Regions from separate parts of the Teredinibacter franksiae genome, predicted to be linked through region 3. Evidence: predicted binding sites of a transcription regulator. Region 3 holds the regulator's gene; each other region holds the start of a gene.

Region 1 (3,904 bases), 110 kb from region 3:
CCAACGTCGTCGATAGCAAAGTTACTGGAACTGCCAGACCCGGGCAGAACCACACTTAAGGCGCTTGCGTAAACGGGGGATTTACTGAGATAGGCGACCACTAGCCCAGCCACGATGAGGGTCGCAAGCAGGGATACCCATAGGTATTTGTATTGACGAAAGCGGCGGCTAAATCGGCCTTGGTGTGTTGCTAGTACGGGAAGCGTATTCATCGTTTAGCCCTCTAAAACATCAGTAGGATCGGGGAGATGATCTCGCTGACACTGCGGGCAATATCCCGTAGGTTTGAAGCGTCCGAGTCATAACAGGCGATGGCGTCATTGGGCATCAGATGAGGATTAATGTCCTCGCGGTGAGGAAATCGCAGAAGAGATTCGACCGAACGTTCAATGACCTGCATTTGATCGGTGATGGGGTTTTTACTGGAGAGCACTATTTTACGTGGCGCGTTAACAAACTGGGTGCCGCCCACGCAGTTTGCAGAAACGGCGGCTTGAAGAAGGGTTGAGCCGTAGGGCAAGTTACTGCTGTAGCGACCAATCGCTGCGCCTGAATTATCGTTCGCGGGTTGGGTTAAGTTAGACATAAATACGCGAAAGCCACGTGGTGTAACCTGCGAGGGGCGTGCGAGACTGGATTGAAAGCAACCGGTGGTGGGCACAATGATTTGATCGCCGTCTACTAGCGCTACGTCTTGCACGGGTTTGCCCTGCATAACACCGGAGAGGTCCAGCTCAACCTGCCAGCCACGGCGTAACAAGATCACTTGATCTAGTTTGGCATCCGGACGAATACCGGAAGCCGCACGAATAGCTTCTACAATCGAACGCTTAGCGGCAAAATCGCCAATAGCGCTGAGGCGTTCACTGACAATGCTTTCTTGGCTATTCTCGTTAATGGTGACTCGGCCAGGGTTAAATACCGCACCGCTCACACCAATGTTCACCGGTGCCCAGTGTTTTACTCGAACGCTGGCTCGGGCTGCAGTGGGCCGAAAAATTTCTGCGCGAACCAGTGCCATCTCAATTTTTTCAGCGAGCTGTTGAACGGTAAGGCCGGCGGAGGCAATGGGTAAAAGCAGGGGTATATGCAGGGAGCCATCGGGGTTTAAAACATATTCGTTATTAAAGCCCTCACCGTTTTCGATTTGTACTTCCAGCATGTCCCCGGGGCTGAGGGGTATACCACGATTAAAAGCATAGCTGGGAGGCGTGGCGAATTTGGATTTCTGAGACGGATCTAACGCGTGGTCTGCTCGAAAATGTGCTGTTCTATAGTTATCGCCTGAATCTTCGCAATTCAGGTTAGAGGCGAACACGTGGCGTTGACTTCCGTCATGGGCAACATGGTGACCGCTATCGCCCGACTGGCCATAAAATTCACCATCGGCATCTACGGGGGATCTTAAGGCGTGGTGCTGCGTACACGCGGTGGTAAACAGGCAGCTAACCAAGAAGACTGACTTTAGAATAGATGAAGATAGCATAGTGACCTCGCAACATTTTCTTTAATATTGCATGGGTCGTGCCATATCTTAAGTTATTGATTTACATAGTAAAATGTATGTCGAGCGAAAATTTGAAGATGCATATTCGTAATCTGCAAATAGCTAAATTGCGCAATTTGCACTTTGCAAAAACGTGAGAGGCTGATGTGTAGTGGCTTTTTTAGTGTTGGCGGCGAAAATGACGTTGCACTGTTGGTGTGGCGCATTCACAGAAGCCTGCATTTTTTAGATGAGAGATCACCATGACCCGTAATAGTAAGCGAAATATAGACGTCTATACGCACCATGTTATGAGCGCTATTGACCCTGAGGTTACTAAAACTTTAAATCTTGTTCAGTTGCGCGCAATTCGCACGGCGGTTAGTGCAAATGCGCCTTTTCGTCAGCATGCCATCGATATTCGAGGAGTGTTACCGCTGTATTTTCTAAAACTCTATTTTGTTATTTTGATGGGCAAAGACCGCAGGTTGGACACCCGAGCAAAGGAACAAAAAAGGATGGTGCACATGCAGGGGCTCAGCACTTTTGTATTTGCGTACTTTATGCTGGCGGCGGCCGTGCCGATATTGTTAATAATTGTATATGGTATAAAAAGTATTTTAGGTGTTGATCTGTTCCCAGATCAACACCTGTTTGATTTTTTTAAGGATCTTTAGGGTACTCTTAGTACGCACCGCGACCACTTATCACCGCGGGCAAGGTTTTCAACAAAATATTAATATCCAGTAAAAGGCTTTTACTGGTTACGTAACGGAGGTCCAGATCAATCTGCTGTTCGAATGTAGTGTCGGCCCGGCCAGATACCTGCCATAAACCGGTCAAGCCCGGCGTTACCTGCAATCGCCGTCGAGCTTTATAATCGTATACCGCAACTTCCTGTGGCAGTGCGGGACGAGGACCAACCAAGGCCATCTCACCTTTCACTACATTCAATAATTGCGGTAGTTCGTCTATGGACAGTTTGCGAATAATTTGACCAATGGGAGTAACACGGGGATCGCTAAAATGTTTTTTGCACACACCCTCACGATCACTCTGCTTATTCTGTACTTCGATATGACTGGGATGATCTGCACCATACATAGAGCGAAATTTATATAACTTAAATTCCTCACCATTTTTACCCACTCTTTGTTGGCAGAAAATTGCCGAACCTTTACTTTCCAAACGTATCGCCAAGCACACGAGCAGTAATATGGGGGAAAGCACAACAAGCCCTGCGGCGGCGGCAGTACGCTGAATACTTGGAGATAAACCGGGCTGACCGGGGGCAAACCAAGGGTGCTGAGAGAATGAAGAAATAAATTTTGAGAACGCAGATGGCTGATAATTTAACATGGCTGTAACTCCAATAAAGGCTTTCGACTTAAGTCTAAAAAATATGGGGTTGTTGATCTTGCTAGTGGCTAGTTGGGCGGTTATAAAAAGCCAAACGCAGTAGGTAAAGGGGGTTGCCCATTACGTAGCGGTTAAACTTTGCTCGTGGTTCCATCAGTAGGCGAAAAATCCATTCCATACCTATCTCGCGCATCCACGGTGGTGCTCTGCGAATATTGCCAGAGTAGAAATCGAACAATCCGCCCACCGCGATAATGGTTCGGATGTTGAGTTGATGTTGATGACTTTCCACCCACTGCTCCTGAACGGGGGAGCCCATTGCCACTAGGCAAATATCGGCACCGGAGGCATTTATCATGTCGATGACTTCATCAGAATGATTTTTGTCGAAATACCCGTGATGAATACCGGCGATATCTAGCTGGGGCCACTGTTGTTGAAGATTTTTTGCGGCTTTTTCGGCTACTCCAGGTGCTGATCCGAGCATGAATATCGACAGTTTTCTTTTTGAAGCGCCTTTACAAATATGGGGTAAAAGATCCGTACCATTTACATTTTCACGCAGTTTTACACCCATTCGGCGGGCACCCAAGCGAACACCGGATCCGTCTGCCAATACCATGTCGGCATTGTTCAATGCTGAAGTAAAGGCATTATTCCTTACGGCTATATTTACTGAATTTACGTTAACGAAAAATACTGATCGGCAAGTTTCTTTCGGCGCAGAAAGAATAGTGTCTACAGCACTCTTGGCTGTGGCGTTATGGATTTTTATGCCAAACAGGTTGAACGTTGATGGTGTGGGTAAAGCGTTACCTTGGTAGATCGCATGGCAAAGCAATGTTTTAGCCATAATGGATAAATTAAAATGGAAGCTGTTGTGGCTCTCGTGAAAGCGGATCGTTTCACCATGAGTCATTTCAATATTACCAATTAGCTGGCGTTGACCGTGCAGGCTGAATAAACCAGGCTTTAGTGATGTTAATGGCGCTAGTGCATCATCGTGGCAGGCATGTTTAAGGCTTACGCCGCATAAGCTGATATCGCCGCGAATAACAT
Region 2 (3,904 bases), 2.7 Mb from region 3:
CCAATGCGGCTACACGCATCATCACATCTAGGCGTACTTTCTCAGAAAAATGGGCCAACACCTCCGCCGACTGGTCTGCGTCCAAATAGGCCAACACTATGGCCTGAATTTGGGGATGCTCATTACGAATAATATCGGCAACTGAGCGTGCTTCCATCCACTTGAGCGTATCCAACCCAGTGGTATTACCGCCGAGCAAAATTCTATCGATTAAACCATTGGCCTTATCTTCTCCCAAGGCCGTAACGAGCATGTTACGAATGTAGTTATCTGCCCCCATTCCTAGCCCTGTTTGGGTTCTCACTTCTTCCATAAAGCTATTCAGCACAACTTCTACTTCATATTGCTGTACATTATTCAGCGCCGCCATTGCGGTACCTAATCGCTGAACTTCTTTTGGGCCCATGTGCCGTAATATTTCAGCGGCGCTTTTTTCGCCAAGGGTCATCAATAAAATGGCCGCCTGATCTACCCGGTTTAAACTAACCGTTGGTTTGCCATCCTGATCAGTCGCTGGAGGGTTTGCCACGCTTATTCCTCATTTATCCAACGCTTGATAACTTGGGCGACACGCCCGGCATCTTCTGCCACCAAGCCTTTTACCGCGTTCAATTGTTGTTCATAGCTTTCTTCCGGGCTAGGCAGCGCTAATGCGTCACCACCGGTAAGCGTTACGGTCTCATCCGAAAGTGAATCGAAAGAGTCAATTCCCGCGGCCTGCAGAGCGGCAATTTCTTTTGCTTCGTCATCCGCTTTGGATTTCGCCCCTGCCCCTGCCAAACTTTTTAATACCGGCCTTAACAAACCTGTTATAAGCACCAATATTATCAATACCCCCGCCGCTTGTTTCGCTACCTGTTTAAACCAGTCGGATTCCCAGATGGGCAACTCTTCCATCGCATCCACTTTAGGCAGCGGAATAAAAGCCTCATTCAATATATTGACACTGTCACCACGAGCGGCCGAAAAGCCCACCGCGTTTCGAACAAGTATAGACAACCTCTCCAACTCAACATCCGTCCATCGAACAGGATTCACTTCGCCTGTTGCGGCATCAAGCACTTTTTTATCATCAATCACCACCGCTACCGTTAACCGGCGCAATCGTCCTTTTTCATGTTTGGTATAACTAACCGTTCTGTCCAGCTCGTAATTCTTGGTTGACTGGGTACGGCGATTGCTGGGTGGTGGCGCGTCCTCACCTTCGTTTCTGTTGTTAGCCACTTCGGGCGCCGCGCCAGCGGCTGGGGGCTGATTGGTAAGAGCCCCAGGTATGCCCCCACCTCCCGCCGCCCCAATGCGTTGTTCGTCCACCGACTGCTCGCTACGAATCGCCGGCAAATCAGGATTATAGGACTCTTCAGCCTGCTCAATTTCAGTAAAATCAATATCAGCAGCAACTTCGGTTTTAAAATTGGCATCACCTAAAATTGGCGATAGCAAACGCCGAATACGCAACACAACATCGCCTTCAATTTTACGGGTGTAATCGATGTGCTGAGCGGCAACCACAAGCTTCTCATCTTCGGCACCAACCGAAAGTAAGCTTCCTTTTTGATCAACAATAGTGACATTCTCCACATCCAGCTCAGGAATACTGGAGGCGACTAAGTTAGCAATGCCACGAACTTGCTTGGGCTGAATAGGTCGGCCGGGAAACAGGTCTAAAAACACCGAAGCGCTGGGCTCTCTGCCGTCGCGAATAAATACCGTTCGTTTAGGTATAGCTAAATGCACTCTTGCACCGCGCACAGAATTAATACTGCCAATAGTACGCGCCAACTCCCCCTCTAACCCGCGTCGATAACGCGTGGCCTCCATAAACTGACTGGTACCAAGCGGCTGCTCTTGATCCAACAATTCAAAACCAACTGACTTATCTCCCTGAATACCGTTTTCAGCAAGTACCAATCGTGCTTTATGTACTTTATCCACTGCGACCATAAGCGCACCGGTGGAGCCGTCAATTTTGTAGGGGATTTCATTAAAATCGAGTATTTGACCAACTTCGGATGAATCGAGGCGGTCGAGACTTCCATAAAGGGGCTTATAGTCTTCGCCCTGACTCCAAAGTACTACCGCAAAGCCGATGGCTACACTGGCCGCCAAGCCAATCATCAAACCTGCCTGACGGACAAGGTTTAGATTGTTAAAGCCTTCAATCAGCTCAGTAGTACCGCCGGCGCTGGCTGCTGCATTTGCCATAGTTCAGTGTCCAATGTTAATTTTTATGCACCCATCAACGATTTAGATGGGCATATTCATAACGTCGCGATAAGCCTCCACTAGCTTATTGCGCACCTGGACCATCGCATCGAAGGCCACTCCCGCTTTTTGTGATGCAATCATTACATCCGTTACGTCAATATTCTGATCTCCCCGCACATAGGCCTCAGCCATAGAACTTGAAGCTTGTTGAACGTCATTCACCTTGTTAACGGCCTGAGACATAATGTCGCCAAACTCGGGGCTCTTTACCTTACCCGACTCATACAACCCCTCGCCGCCGGTGATTCTATCCTTCGCAGCCAATCCATCCGGCCCACCAAACGCACTGGTTTGCTGCTTGATCGCTCGCATTTCCACTAACAGTCGATTAACGTCCATTCGGTCGTTCATGATCGCATCTCTAAATTGCCACGTATTACTTAAGGATTTAATGCCAGATTATTGTCGTTTGCGGAAGCGAAACGACTTTACAGTTAGAGAAAAAGCACAAACTGGGCCAAGGTTTGCCAAAGCGGCAATTTATTACCGCTTTCACCGGCACCGGAATTCTGGAGGAGTCAATAAAGGGTATTCTGATAAAGAAAAGCTGTAAGGGGAATGTATAAATGTAGAAAAGCCGAAACCATTCAGCTAAGAACAATCTCGGCTATACCTGTGCCCATACGAGTAACAAGCACATTAGCAATAGGCGCATAGATTTAAACACCGAGTGCTGCACCGGTTTGCTCCCGGTTTACCCTTAGTTTACTACCTGCGCCATGAGCTGACTTTGCTGCATAGTGTGCAAGCAACCGGCAACTCAAAAACTGATGATAAAAAACCGTTTAAATATCGAAATTAAATTCCCGCACTTCTCTTAGAAGGCGCATTTCTTCAATTTTATTTTCAAGCCTGCGACGTGCATCTGTATGAGCCTCCACGCCAGCAACGCCGTCACTGCCCAAGGTTTCTTCAACCTCTAGGGCATTTTCCAGAATAACATTGTTCAAGTCAGAAGAACTATCCAAAACCTCTATACCCATAAAGCAGACTCCCACATAGGTAAATTCAAATTAAAAAAGGAAATGAATGAATACTAACTGCGGCTATCCTCCACTTTAATTGTTACAGTTCAGTTACGACAATATGAATATTGACGATTCAAGTCGATAATACCAAAACTTTTTTATTTTGAAATGTTTTTTTACCGTCTATTAGGAATAAAATGGGTACATTAGATTTTTATGTCTTTCCGCTCTAAAAGGCGGCGGCCTCGAGCGAGTACCCCTCATCCCGTAGTCTCGCCAACTTGTAACGCAGCGTTCTCGGGCTAATACCCAAACGTTCTGCGGTCTGTTTCTTACTGCCTTTTTCTTGTCGTAGTGTTTGCAAAATAATTTCAAACTCACGTTTCATAAGATCTTTGTCAAGACGTGCAGAATCGTCTACTTGCTCGACTACCGCATGTTCAAACACACCCTCCGGAAGGGCCTCAGAAGCCGCCCGCAAAACAGTATTTTTGGTGTGCTCGGCGACCGCCTGGAAAAGCGAGGGCTTCTCACTATAGGCTGCAGTTTCCGCCAACCCAAGGTCGGCTGTGCGCAGGGTGTTACCAGGCTGTAGAATGAGTGCACGCTGCATAACATTGTCTAGCTCTCGTACATTACCCGGCCAGCTATAATCCTGCAAAAAATCT
Region 3 (3,904 bases):
CGCCGAAAAAGTTGTCATTTTTGGTAGCAACGACACCTATTCAAAAGTTGTCGCCACCGGCAAACCCGCCCGCCTTAGCCAAGTGCCCAATATGGGTGACAACCCGGTTACCGCGCAGGCTAACCGACTTGAATACCGCATCACCGACGAAACCCTGTTTCTGATTGATAATGCTGCGTTCAAGCAAGAAGGCACCAGCCTCAGCGGTAATCGAATTGAATACGACGTAAAAAAAGCCGTCGTTAAAGCTGGCGGAGAAGCCACCGCCTCCGGTGACGATCGCCGAGTAAAAATGATTATCCCGCCTAAAGCGCTCTCGTCAGAAAACGAAACTGAAGAATAGAGCCCAAAACAAACAAAACAAAGGACAACCAACTGCACCATGCCTACCCTAAGCGCCCAGCATCTGGCGAAAAGTTATAAAGGCCGAAAAGTTGTTATAGACGTATCCATCACCGTAGAAGATGGTCAAATCGTCGGCCTTTTGGGCCCGAACGGCGCCGGAAAAACCACCTGCTTTTACATGATTGCAGGCATCGTAAAAGCTGACAGAGGTGCAATATCAATAGCCGATAAAGATGTCACCCAAATGTCCATGCACGAGCGCGCTCGAGAAGGTCTTGGCTATCTACCTCAAGAGGCCTCGGTATTCCGCAAGCTGACAGTGGCCGACAACATTATGGCTATTCTAGAAACCCGTTCAGAGCTTAACCGCAAACAGCGTATTGCCGCCATGGAGCAATTACTTAACGAATTCCACATTCAACACATTCGTGACAGCCTGGGCATGGCGCTTTCTGGCGGTGAACGCAGGCGCGTTGAAATCGCCAGAGCCCTAGCCACAGAACCACAGTTCATCCTGCTTGACGAACCTTTTGCCGGCGTAGACCCCATCTCTGTCAGCGACATTAAGCAAATTGTTCAACACCTAAAAGGGCGCGGCATTGGCGTACTCATTACCGATCATAATGTACGAGAAACACTGGATATCTGTGAGAAGGCGTATATCGTTTCTGAGGGCCACATTATTGCCGAAGGTGCAGCAGCGGAAGTACTCAACAACCAGAAAGTACGAGAAGTGTACCTAGGTAAACATTTCACCCTATAATCCCCGAGATTTCCTTGACAACCCCCTTAAAATGGTCTTCAAACCGGCATATTCCTTGCTTTTAAAAACCATTGCGCGTCTCGAATACGAAGACTAAACTACGACTTGTAACCCTTTACTCACTACACGTTCGCAGTTCATCCTATGAAGCAATCTCTCCAGCTAAAACTGGGACAACAACTTACGATGACACCACAGTTGCAACAGGCCATTCGCCTACTGCAACTTTCGACGCTGGACCTGCAAGTCGAAATTCAAGAGGCGCTGGACTCCAATCCAATGCTCGAAACGTCGGACGATATAGAAGAGGCGCCAGCGACAAACGACGCGAACGAACAAGCACCGCCGGCAACAGACAACCAAAACACCTCGCAGGACACCGAAGCAGCTAATACCACGGCGAGCGCCGATGACACCAGCAGCGCGGAGGAATTTGCCGACAAGCCTGACGGTGACTGGAATGAAGACAGCATTCCAACAGACCTCGCGGTAGACACCAGCTGGGACGACATTTACGAACCTACGCCATCAGGTTCCGGCCTAGCTAAACCCGACAGCGAAGATTACGATTTTGAGTCCCGCCGGGGCACGTCCGAAACCTTGCAGGATCACCTGCACTGGCAACTCAACCTCACCCCCATGTCGGACCTCGACCGAGAAATTGCCGAAACCCTCATCGATGCCGTGCAGCCCAACGGTATTCTCGGGCAACCGCTTGAAGAGCTGTTCACCAGCCTGATGACACAGTATGAAGAACTCGAAGAAGATGAGATTCTCGCCGTACTTCATCGCGTGCAGCAGTTCGATCCTCCGGGCGTACTCAGCCAAGATATCCGCGAGTGCCTGCTTATCCAGCTGAACCAGCTAGGCGTTGAAGGCCCCGATATCAGCCATGCACGCGCACTGGTAAAAGACTACCTGAACCTGCTCGCAAGCCGCGACTTTAAGCAACTTATGCGCAAGCTTCGGCTCAAAGAGCCCGAACTGCAAGCGGCCATTAGTATCATCCAAGGGCTAAATCCACGCCCCGGAGAATCCATTGGCAGCGACGATACCGAATATGTAGTACCCGATGTATTTGTCAGCAAGGTCAATAATCGTTGGGTTGTGCAGCTTAACCCCGACATCGCCCCCAAGCTTCGCATTAACTCCGGCTATGCATCGATGGTAAAGCGTGCGGACTCCAGTGCCGACAACACTTTCCTGCGCGACAACCTACAGGAAGCTCGCTGGTTCTTAAAGAGCCTGCAAAGCCGTAACGAAACCCTGCTAAAAGTCTCCACCTGCATTGTCGAAAAACAACAGGGCTTTCTCGACTACGGCCCAGAAGCCATGAAGCCCATGGTGCTGCACGATGTTGCCGAAATAGTGGAAATGCACGAATCCACCATTTCTCGGGTAACCACACAAAAATACATGCACACCCCCCAGGGTATTTTCGAGCTGAAATACTTCTTTTCAAGTCATGTTGCCACCGATACCGGCGGAGAGTGTTCATCTACAGCCATTCGCGCCATCATTAAAAAATTGGTGGCCGCAGAGAATGCACGCAAACCCCTAAGCGACTCAAAAATCACAGGGCTACTGGGCGAGCAGGGAATCAAGGTGGCCCGACGCACAATTGCCAAGTACCGTGAATCGCTACACATACCACCTTCCAACGAACGAAAGCGGCTGGTGTAAAGCCATTTACCACACCTTGAATAAGTGATTAAATTTTTATTTACTCTTTTTTTGATTTCCCCAGCTCCCAACTCTTGGAAGATCACGGATTATTGGTAGAATGCGCGCCAATTCGATGAGTTGCTCAACAAAGCAATCGCTTTGCACAAAAGACTTAAACCTCATCTAATATTAATACGGACATCACCGGCAATCGAATCACCATGCAGATTTCGTCACTCCTTTCCGAAGATCGCTGCAAAGCCGCCACAAGCGACAGCAGCAAAAAACGCCTGCTAGAAAATCTCGCTGGCATTTTTGCCCACGCCATTGAAGGTACCAACGAGACAGCGCTTTTTCAGAGCCTCGTTTCAAGGGAACGCTTGGGTTCAACCGGTATCGGCCAGGGTATTGCTATACCCCACTGCCGATTTGCCACCGGGGGTGAAACCCTATGCGCCTGTATTACCCTCGAGCAGCCCATCGACTTCGACGCCGTAGACGGTGAGCCCGTGGACCTAGTATTTGCCATGCTGGTGCCCGAGAACGCTGAAGACGCCCACCTGCAAACCCTCTCGAGCCTTGCCGAAAACCTGCAAGACCCAAGCTACGCAAAGCGCCTGAGGGCCTGTCACAACAATCAAGAATTGTTTCGTATCGCTTCTGGTGTAAACTAAAAACTGAGCCCAAGCCTATGGCTCAGCCCGTCGGGTCTAAGCGCTCCGAAGAGCGCACCAGTATTACACTTACCCAGCGAACAACTTTCCCGGAAGAATTTTATGCGCCTGCTTATCATCAGTGGAAGATCTGGATCCGGTAAAACGTCGGCCCTACACCTGCTTGAAGACGAAGGCTACACCTGTATCGACAACCTACCGGTTAACTTGTTACCGGCCCTTATCGAGCAAATAGCCGCCGCACCCAACGCCGATAGCCAGCGCTTTGCCATCGGCATTGACGCACGCAATATCTATAGCGACCTCGGCAAGCTCGGCGAACTTATTGCCAGCGCCCCTATCGACCGCAAACAGTACCAGATCGTATTTCTCGATAGCTCGCGTGAAATGCTGCTTAAACGCTTTTCCGAAACACGGCGTCGCCACCCTCTTTCCGACGAGTTTATTGGCCTTAACG
Region 4 (3,904 bases), on a different contig from region 3:
CAGCGAACACTGGTAGTACCCACAGCAATTACCCGCTTGCCCGCCGCTTTAGTCGATTTTACCTGCTCACAAAGCTCAGACGACAAAGCCATCACCTCCGAGTGCATTTCGTGCTGCAGAATATTGTCTACACGTACCGGTTGAAAGGTACCCGCGCCAACGTGAAGGGTCACAAAGGCTATCTGTACACCCTTTTCGGTTAACTGCTGCAGCAAGGCTTCGTCAAAGTGCAGGCCAGCGGTTGGTGCAGCTACCGCACCTTCATTTTTGCCGTATACGGTTTGGTAGCGCTCCTTATCGGTATCATCGTCCGGCCTATCGATATACGGGGGCAAAGGCATATGCCCTAGGCGGTCGAGAAGCGCTAAAACTGGAGAACTATCAGGGAAAATAAGCTCGAACAACGGCCCCTTTCGCCCTGCCACCGTTAGCGTTGTTCCGTCTTCCAATATAATGACAGAACCCGCCTGCGGCGACTTACTGGAACGGATATGGGCGAGCACCCGCTCACGGGACAACACCCGTTCCACCAAAATCTCCAGTTTTCCACCGGTTTCTTTCTGACCGAATAACCGAGCCGGAATAACCCGCGTATCGTTAAACACCATCAGGTCGCCTTCATCTACCAGCTGGAGAATATCAGCAAACGTTCCATCCCCTAACGCACCGGATTCACCGTTAAGCGACAACAAACGACTACCACGGCGTTCGGCCGCAGGTTGGCGGGCAATAAGTTTATCTGGGAGGTCGTAGAAAAAATCTTGGCGGCGCATGGCGAAATAATAATCAGACGTGTAAGTTGGAGGGCCGCAAGGTTAATAGAATTTCGGTCGATTTTCCATGTTTCAAACAACCGGAAATGGTTGACCCAACAAAAAGCACTGTTATAATCTCGCGCCTCAGACGGTTTGGCTAGAAAAGCCCGGCCGCGATGCAATATCGAATTAAATGCCAGCGTGATGGAATTGGTAGACATAGGGGATTCAAAATCCCCCGTCCTCACGGACGTGGCGGTTCAAGTCCGCCCGCTGGTACCAAATTTTTCCCTTTATATATCAACAAGTTAGCGGCTCAGCCCGCCAACCGTCAACAACGCCCTTCTCCCCAAAACAGACCAAATATCGCCAAAGTGTCTACGCATTTTTTTTATCGCACTTAATCTTCACTTCTTTTCTGCTTTGTTCATTATGTGAAATAGGGATAGAGGGCAATGCTCAAACACCGTAAGGCCTGCCGTAAAATCCCAATTTCAGTGGTCGCTAAAACGTGCTTGCGCCGCAGGGGGGGGAGGAGTGCTTTTATTGAGGGTTTTGGGTGGGTTTGAATAAACATGAATTTAAAACGTAAGGCCTGACCACGGTCATTTCGTTCAACACATCGCCGTATGTTTCTACAGCGATGTGTTTAATGACTAAAATATTACGCTTTTTTACGACTAAACCCGAGGCCAATAATACCAAGACACAAAAGCACTAAGGACGAAGGTTCGGGAACAGGAACCGAGTTAATGCTAAATTGAAGAGCAGACCCTGCCAAGAAGCCACCAGACGCCATATCCAAAGTGATGCTATTCGCATCAAAACTAAAGTTATCGACAATTCCACCGCTGAAGCCATCGTTGGATAAAAGCGAAAAATCAGTAATAATTTCATCAAAATCGCTAAACACATAATCACCAAACCCGCCCCAGCCCAAACTGGAGGAACTTGATGTTATGGTCAGTATGTCGTCAGAAAAATCAAAGCTCAAATAACCGTGAGTACCAATAAACTCAACACCTGCGCCCACGGTTGCTGAGCCAGGGTTAAGGCTGACTCCCGAGGCTGAAATAGTGTCGCCCATTAAGCCAGCATGAGCAGGTATGGCTAACAACACAAGAAGCATTGACGCAATAACTGATTGCACTGCAGATTTTCGGGTAAGCATAATAATCTCCAAATTAAATAATTTTATTATTCGCTCAACCCATGGCAATTTTCGCGCCAACACCTTTTTTTATTATAAAATCAATACGTTAGCCTTACATCTTCCCCCACGCCGATTGTTGTGGCGCGTATTCCGTAAACTGTACCGACGCTTTCAACCTTAGCATCCACCTCCTTACCCCTTAATTTTTTAGACGTTTGGCTAAGCCGCTCGAGAATGTTGCACTTACCCCTTGATGTAAAAACCAAGAATGGCACACGAGGACACCCACTCACCATGATTTGAAAATGGATGGTTCTAGGTGCTATTCAAACAGAATCACAAAATGTATCACCAGCCGTTAAGGCATTATTAACGGCAAAAGGGAAAGTGGTTTTCGGACACCCACACCAATACTTGGGCGCCCATTTGTGGCACACAGGTAACGAGGGAAAATATCAACAACCTAGCCTACAAACCCACTAACTATTCGGCTGTACTTTTTCTTAATATGGCTGTCTTATTTATTTCCGCTGTCTTATTTATTTCCGTTATTTATTTCCGAGCTTCATTGCTTACCTACAACGGCATTTCTTGAGGGTTATAGACCCGGTATAGGGTACAAATAGCGATTAGAACGTTTTAAAAAATCAGCGTATCACCAGTAACAATTCAAACCTCGCACATTGAAATTGTGCGGGGGTTTTTTGTCTAAGCCTGATCTAATCTTGCCTGTTTTTCTTGCTGCTGCCGCTGCTGCTGCCGCTGCTGCTGCCGCTGCTGCTGCCGCTGCCGCTAAACGGGCATTTTGGGGTATGCAACCTATACAATCAGAGTCTAAGCACTTAACATGAAGAATGAATAACGTTTCAAGCATATGAGGCTTAAAGAATGACAAGAAAAGATTACCGTAAGTTTTTAAGGGGAATTCTAGCAATAACCATTGGCCTAATGGCCGTAAGTGCTTTTGCCGCGCCAAAGCCGAACATCCTGGTGATTTGGGGCGACGATATAGGCATGTACAATATTAGTGCCTATAACCACGGCATGATGGGCTACAAAACCCCTAACATTGACCGCATCGCCAAAGAAGGCGCACTGTTTACAGATCATTACGCCCAGCAAACATGTACAGCAGGCCGCGCGTCCTTTGTGCTAGGCCAACACCCCTTTCGTACAGGCTTGCTTACCATTGGTATGCCAGGCTCAGAGCATGGTATTCCAGACTGGGCACCAACCATTGCTGATCTATTAAAAGAAAAAGGCTACGTGACGGGTCAATTTGGGAAAAACCACCTAGGTGATCAAGATAAGCATTTACCCACAGCCCATGGCTTTGATGAGTTTTTCGGTAACCTATACCACCTTAACGCCGAGGAAGAACCCGAAACGTATTACTACCCCAAAGACCCTGAGTTCCTAAAGAAGTATGCGCCTCGTGGTGTTATTCGAGCTTACGCTGACGGTAAAATTGAAGACACTGGGCCGATGACGCGTAAGCGCATGGAAACGGCTGATGAAGAATTTTTAGCCGCTGGCTTGAAGTTTATCGATAAGGCTCACACAGCGAATAAACCCTTTTTTATGTGGATGAGTGCTACCCGCATGCATGTGTGGACTCGGTTAAAGCCCGAATCTAAAGGTAAAACGGGTATAGGCCTCTACCCTGATGGCATGGTTGAGCATGATGGCCATGTGGGTGTGTTATTGAAGAAGCTTGATGACCTTGGCATCGCCGATAATACTATTGTGGTCTACAGCACCGACAACGGCGCAGAGAAATTTACTTGGCCTGATGGCGGTACTACCCCGTTCCACGGTGAAAAAGGCACAACCTGGGAAGGCGGAATGCGTGTTCCTCAATTGGTACGCTGGCCCGGTGTCATTAAGGCAGGCACCAATATCAATGCCATTATGTCTCAGGAAGACTGGTTACCCACCTTACTGGCCGCTGCGGGTGATCCCGATATTGTAGCGAAGCTGAAAAAGGGGCATAAAG

Evidence for each region. The regulator sigma-54, encoded in region 3, starts transcription at its own class of promoters, with help from an activator protein. The targets are predictions, from matches to a motif close to TGGCACANNNNTTGCNNT.
Region 1: the regulator sigma-54 is predicted to act here: its motif matches at 1,513-1,530, upstream of H5336_RS14175 (polysaccharide biosynthesis/export family protein).
Region 2: the regulator sigma-54 is predicted to act here: its motif matches at 2,711-2,728, upstream of fliE (flagellar hook-basal body complex protein FliE).
Region 4: the regulator sigma-54 is predicted to act here: its motif matches at 1,968-1,985, upstream of H5336_RS21060 (PEP-CTERM sorting domain-containing protein).

What each region holds. Positions count from the first base shown of each region.
Region 1 is NZ_JACJUV010000001.1:3,335,607-3,339,510, forward strand. Features, by position in the region: gene H5336_RS14170 (GumC family protein) at 1-212, opposite strand, end outside; gene H5336_RS14175 (polysaccharide biosynthesis/export family protein) at 224-1,486, opposite strand; gene H5336_RS14180 (hypothetical protein) at 1,750-2,163, shown strand; gene H5336_RS14185 (sugar transferase) at 2,171-2,845, opposite strand; gene H5336_RS14190 (WecB/TagA/CpsF family glycosyltransferase) at 2,907-3,904, opposite strand, start outside.
Region 2 is NZ_JACJUV010000001.1:746,730-750,633, forward strand. Features, by position in the region: gene fliG (flagellar motor switch protein FliG) at 1-529, opposite strand, end outside; gene fliF (flagellar basal-body MS-ring/collar protein FliF) at 532-2,205, opposite strand; gene fliE (flagellar hook-basal body complex protein FliE) at 2,248-2,619, opposite strand; gene H5336_RS02975 (hypothetical protein) at 3,054-3,251, opposite strand; gene H5336_RS02980 (sigma-54-dependent transcriptional regulator) at 3,466-3,904, opposite strand, start outside.
Region 3 is NZ_JACJUV010000001.1:3,445,821-3,449,724, reverse strand. Features, by position in the region: gene lptA (lipopolysaccharide transport periplasmic protein LptA) at 1-343, shown strand, start outside; gene lptB (LPS export ABC transporter ATP-binding protein) at 383-1,108, shown strand; gene H5336_RS14700 (RNA polymerase factor sigma-54) at 1,253-2,791, shown strand; gene H5336_RS14695 (PTS sugar transporter subunit IIA) at 2,995-3,447, shown strand; gene rapZ (RNase adapter RapZ) at 3,550-3,904, shown strand, end outside.
Region 4 is NZ_JACJUV010000008.1:303,222-307,125, forward strand. Features, by position in the region: gene queA (tRNA preQ1(34) S-adenosylmethionine ribosyltransferase-isomerase QueA) at 1-773, opposite strand, end outside; tRNA gene H5336_RS21055 (tRNA-Leu) at 951-1,037, shown strand; gene H5336_RS21060 (PEP-CTERM sorting domain-containing protein) at 1,420-1,926, opposite strand; gene H5336_RS21065 (arylsulfatase) at 2,797-3,904, shown strand, end outside.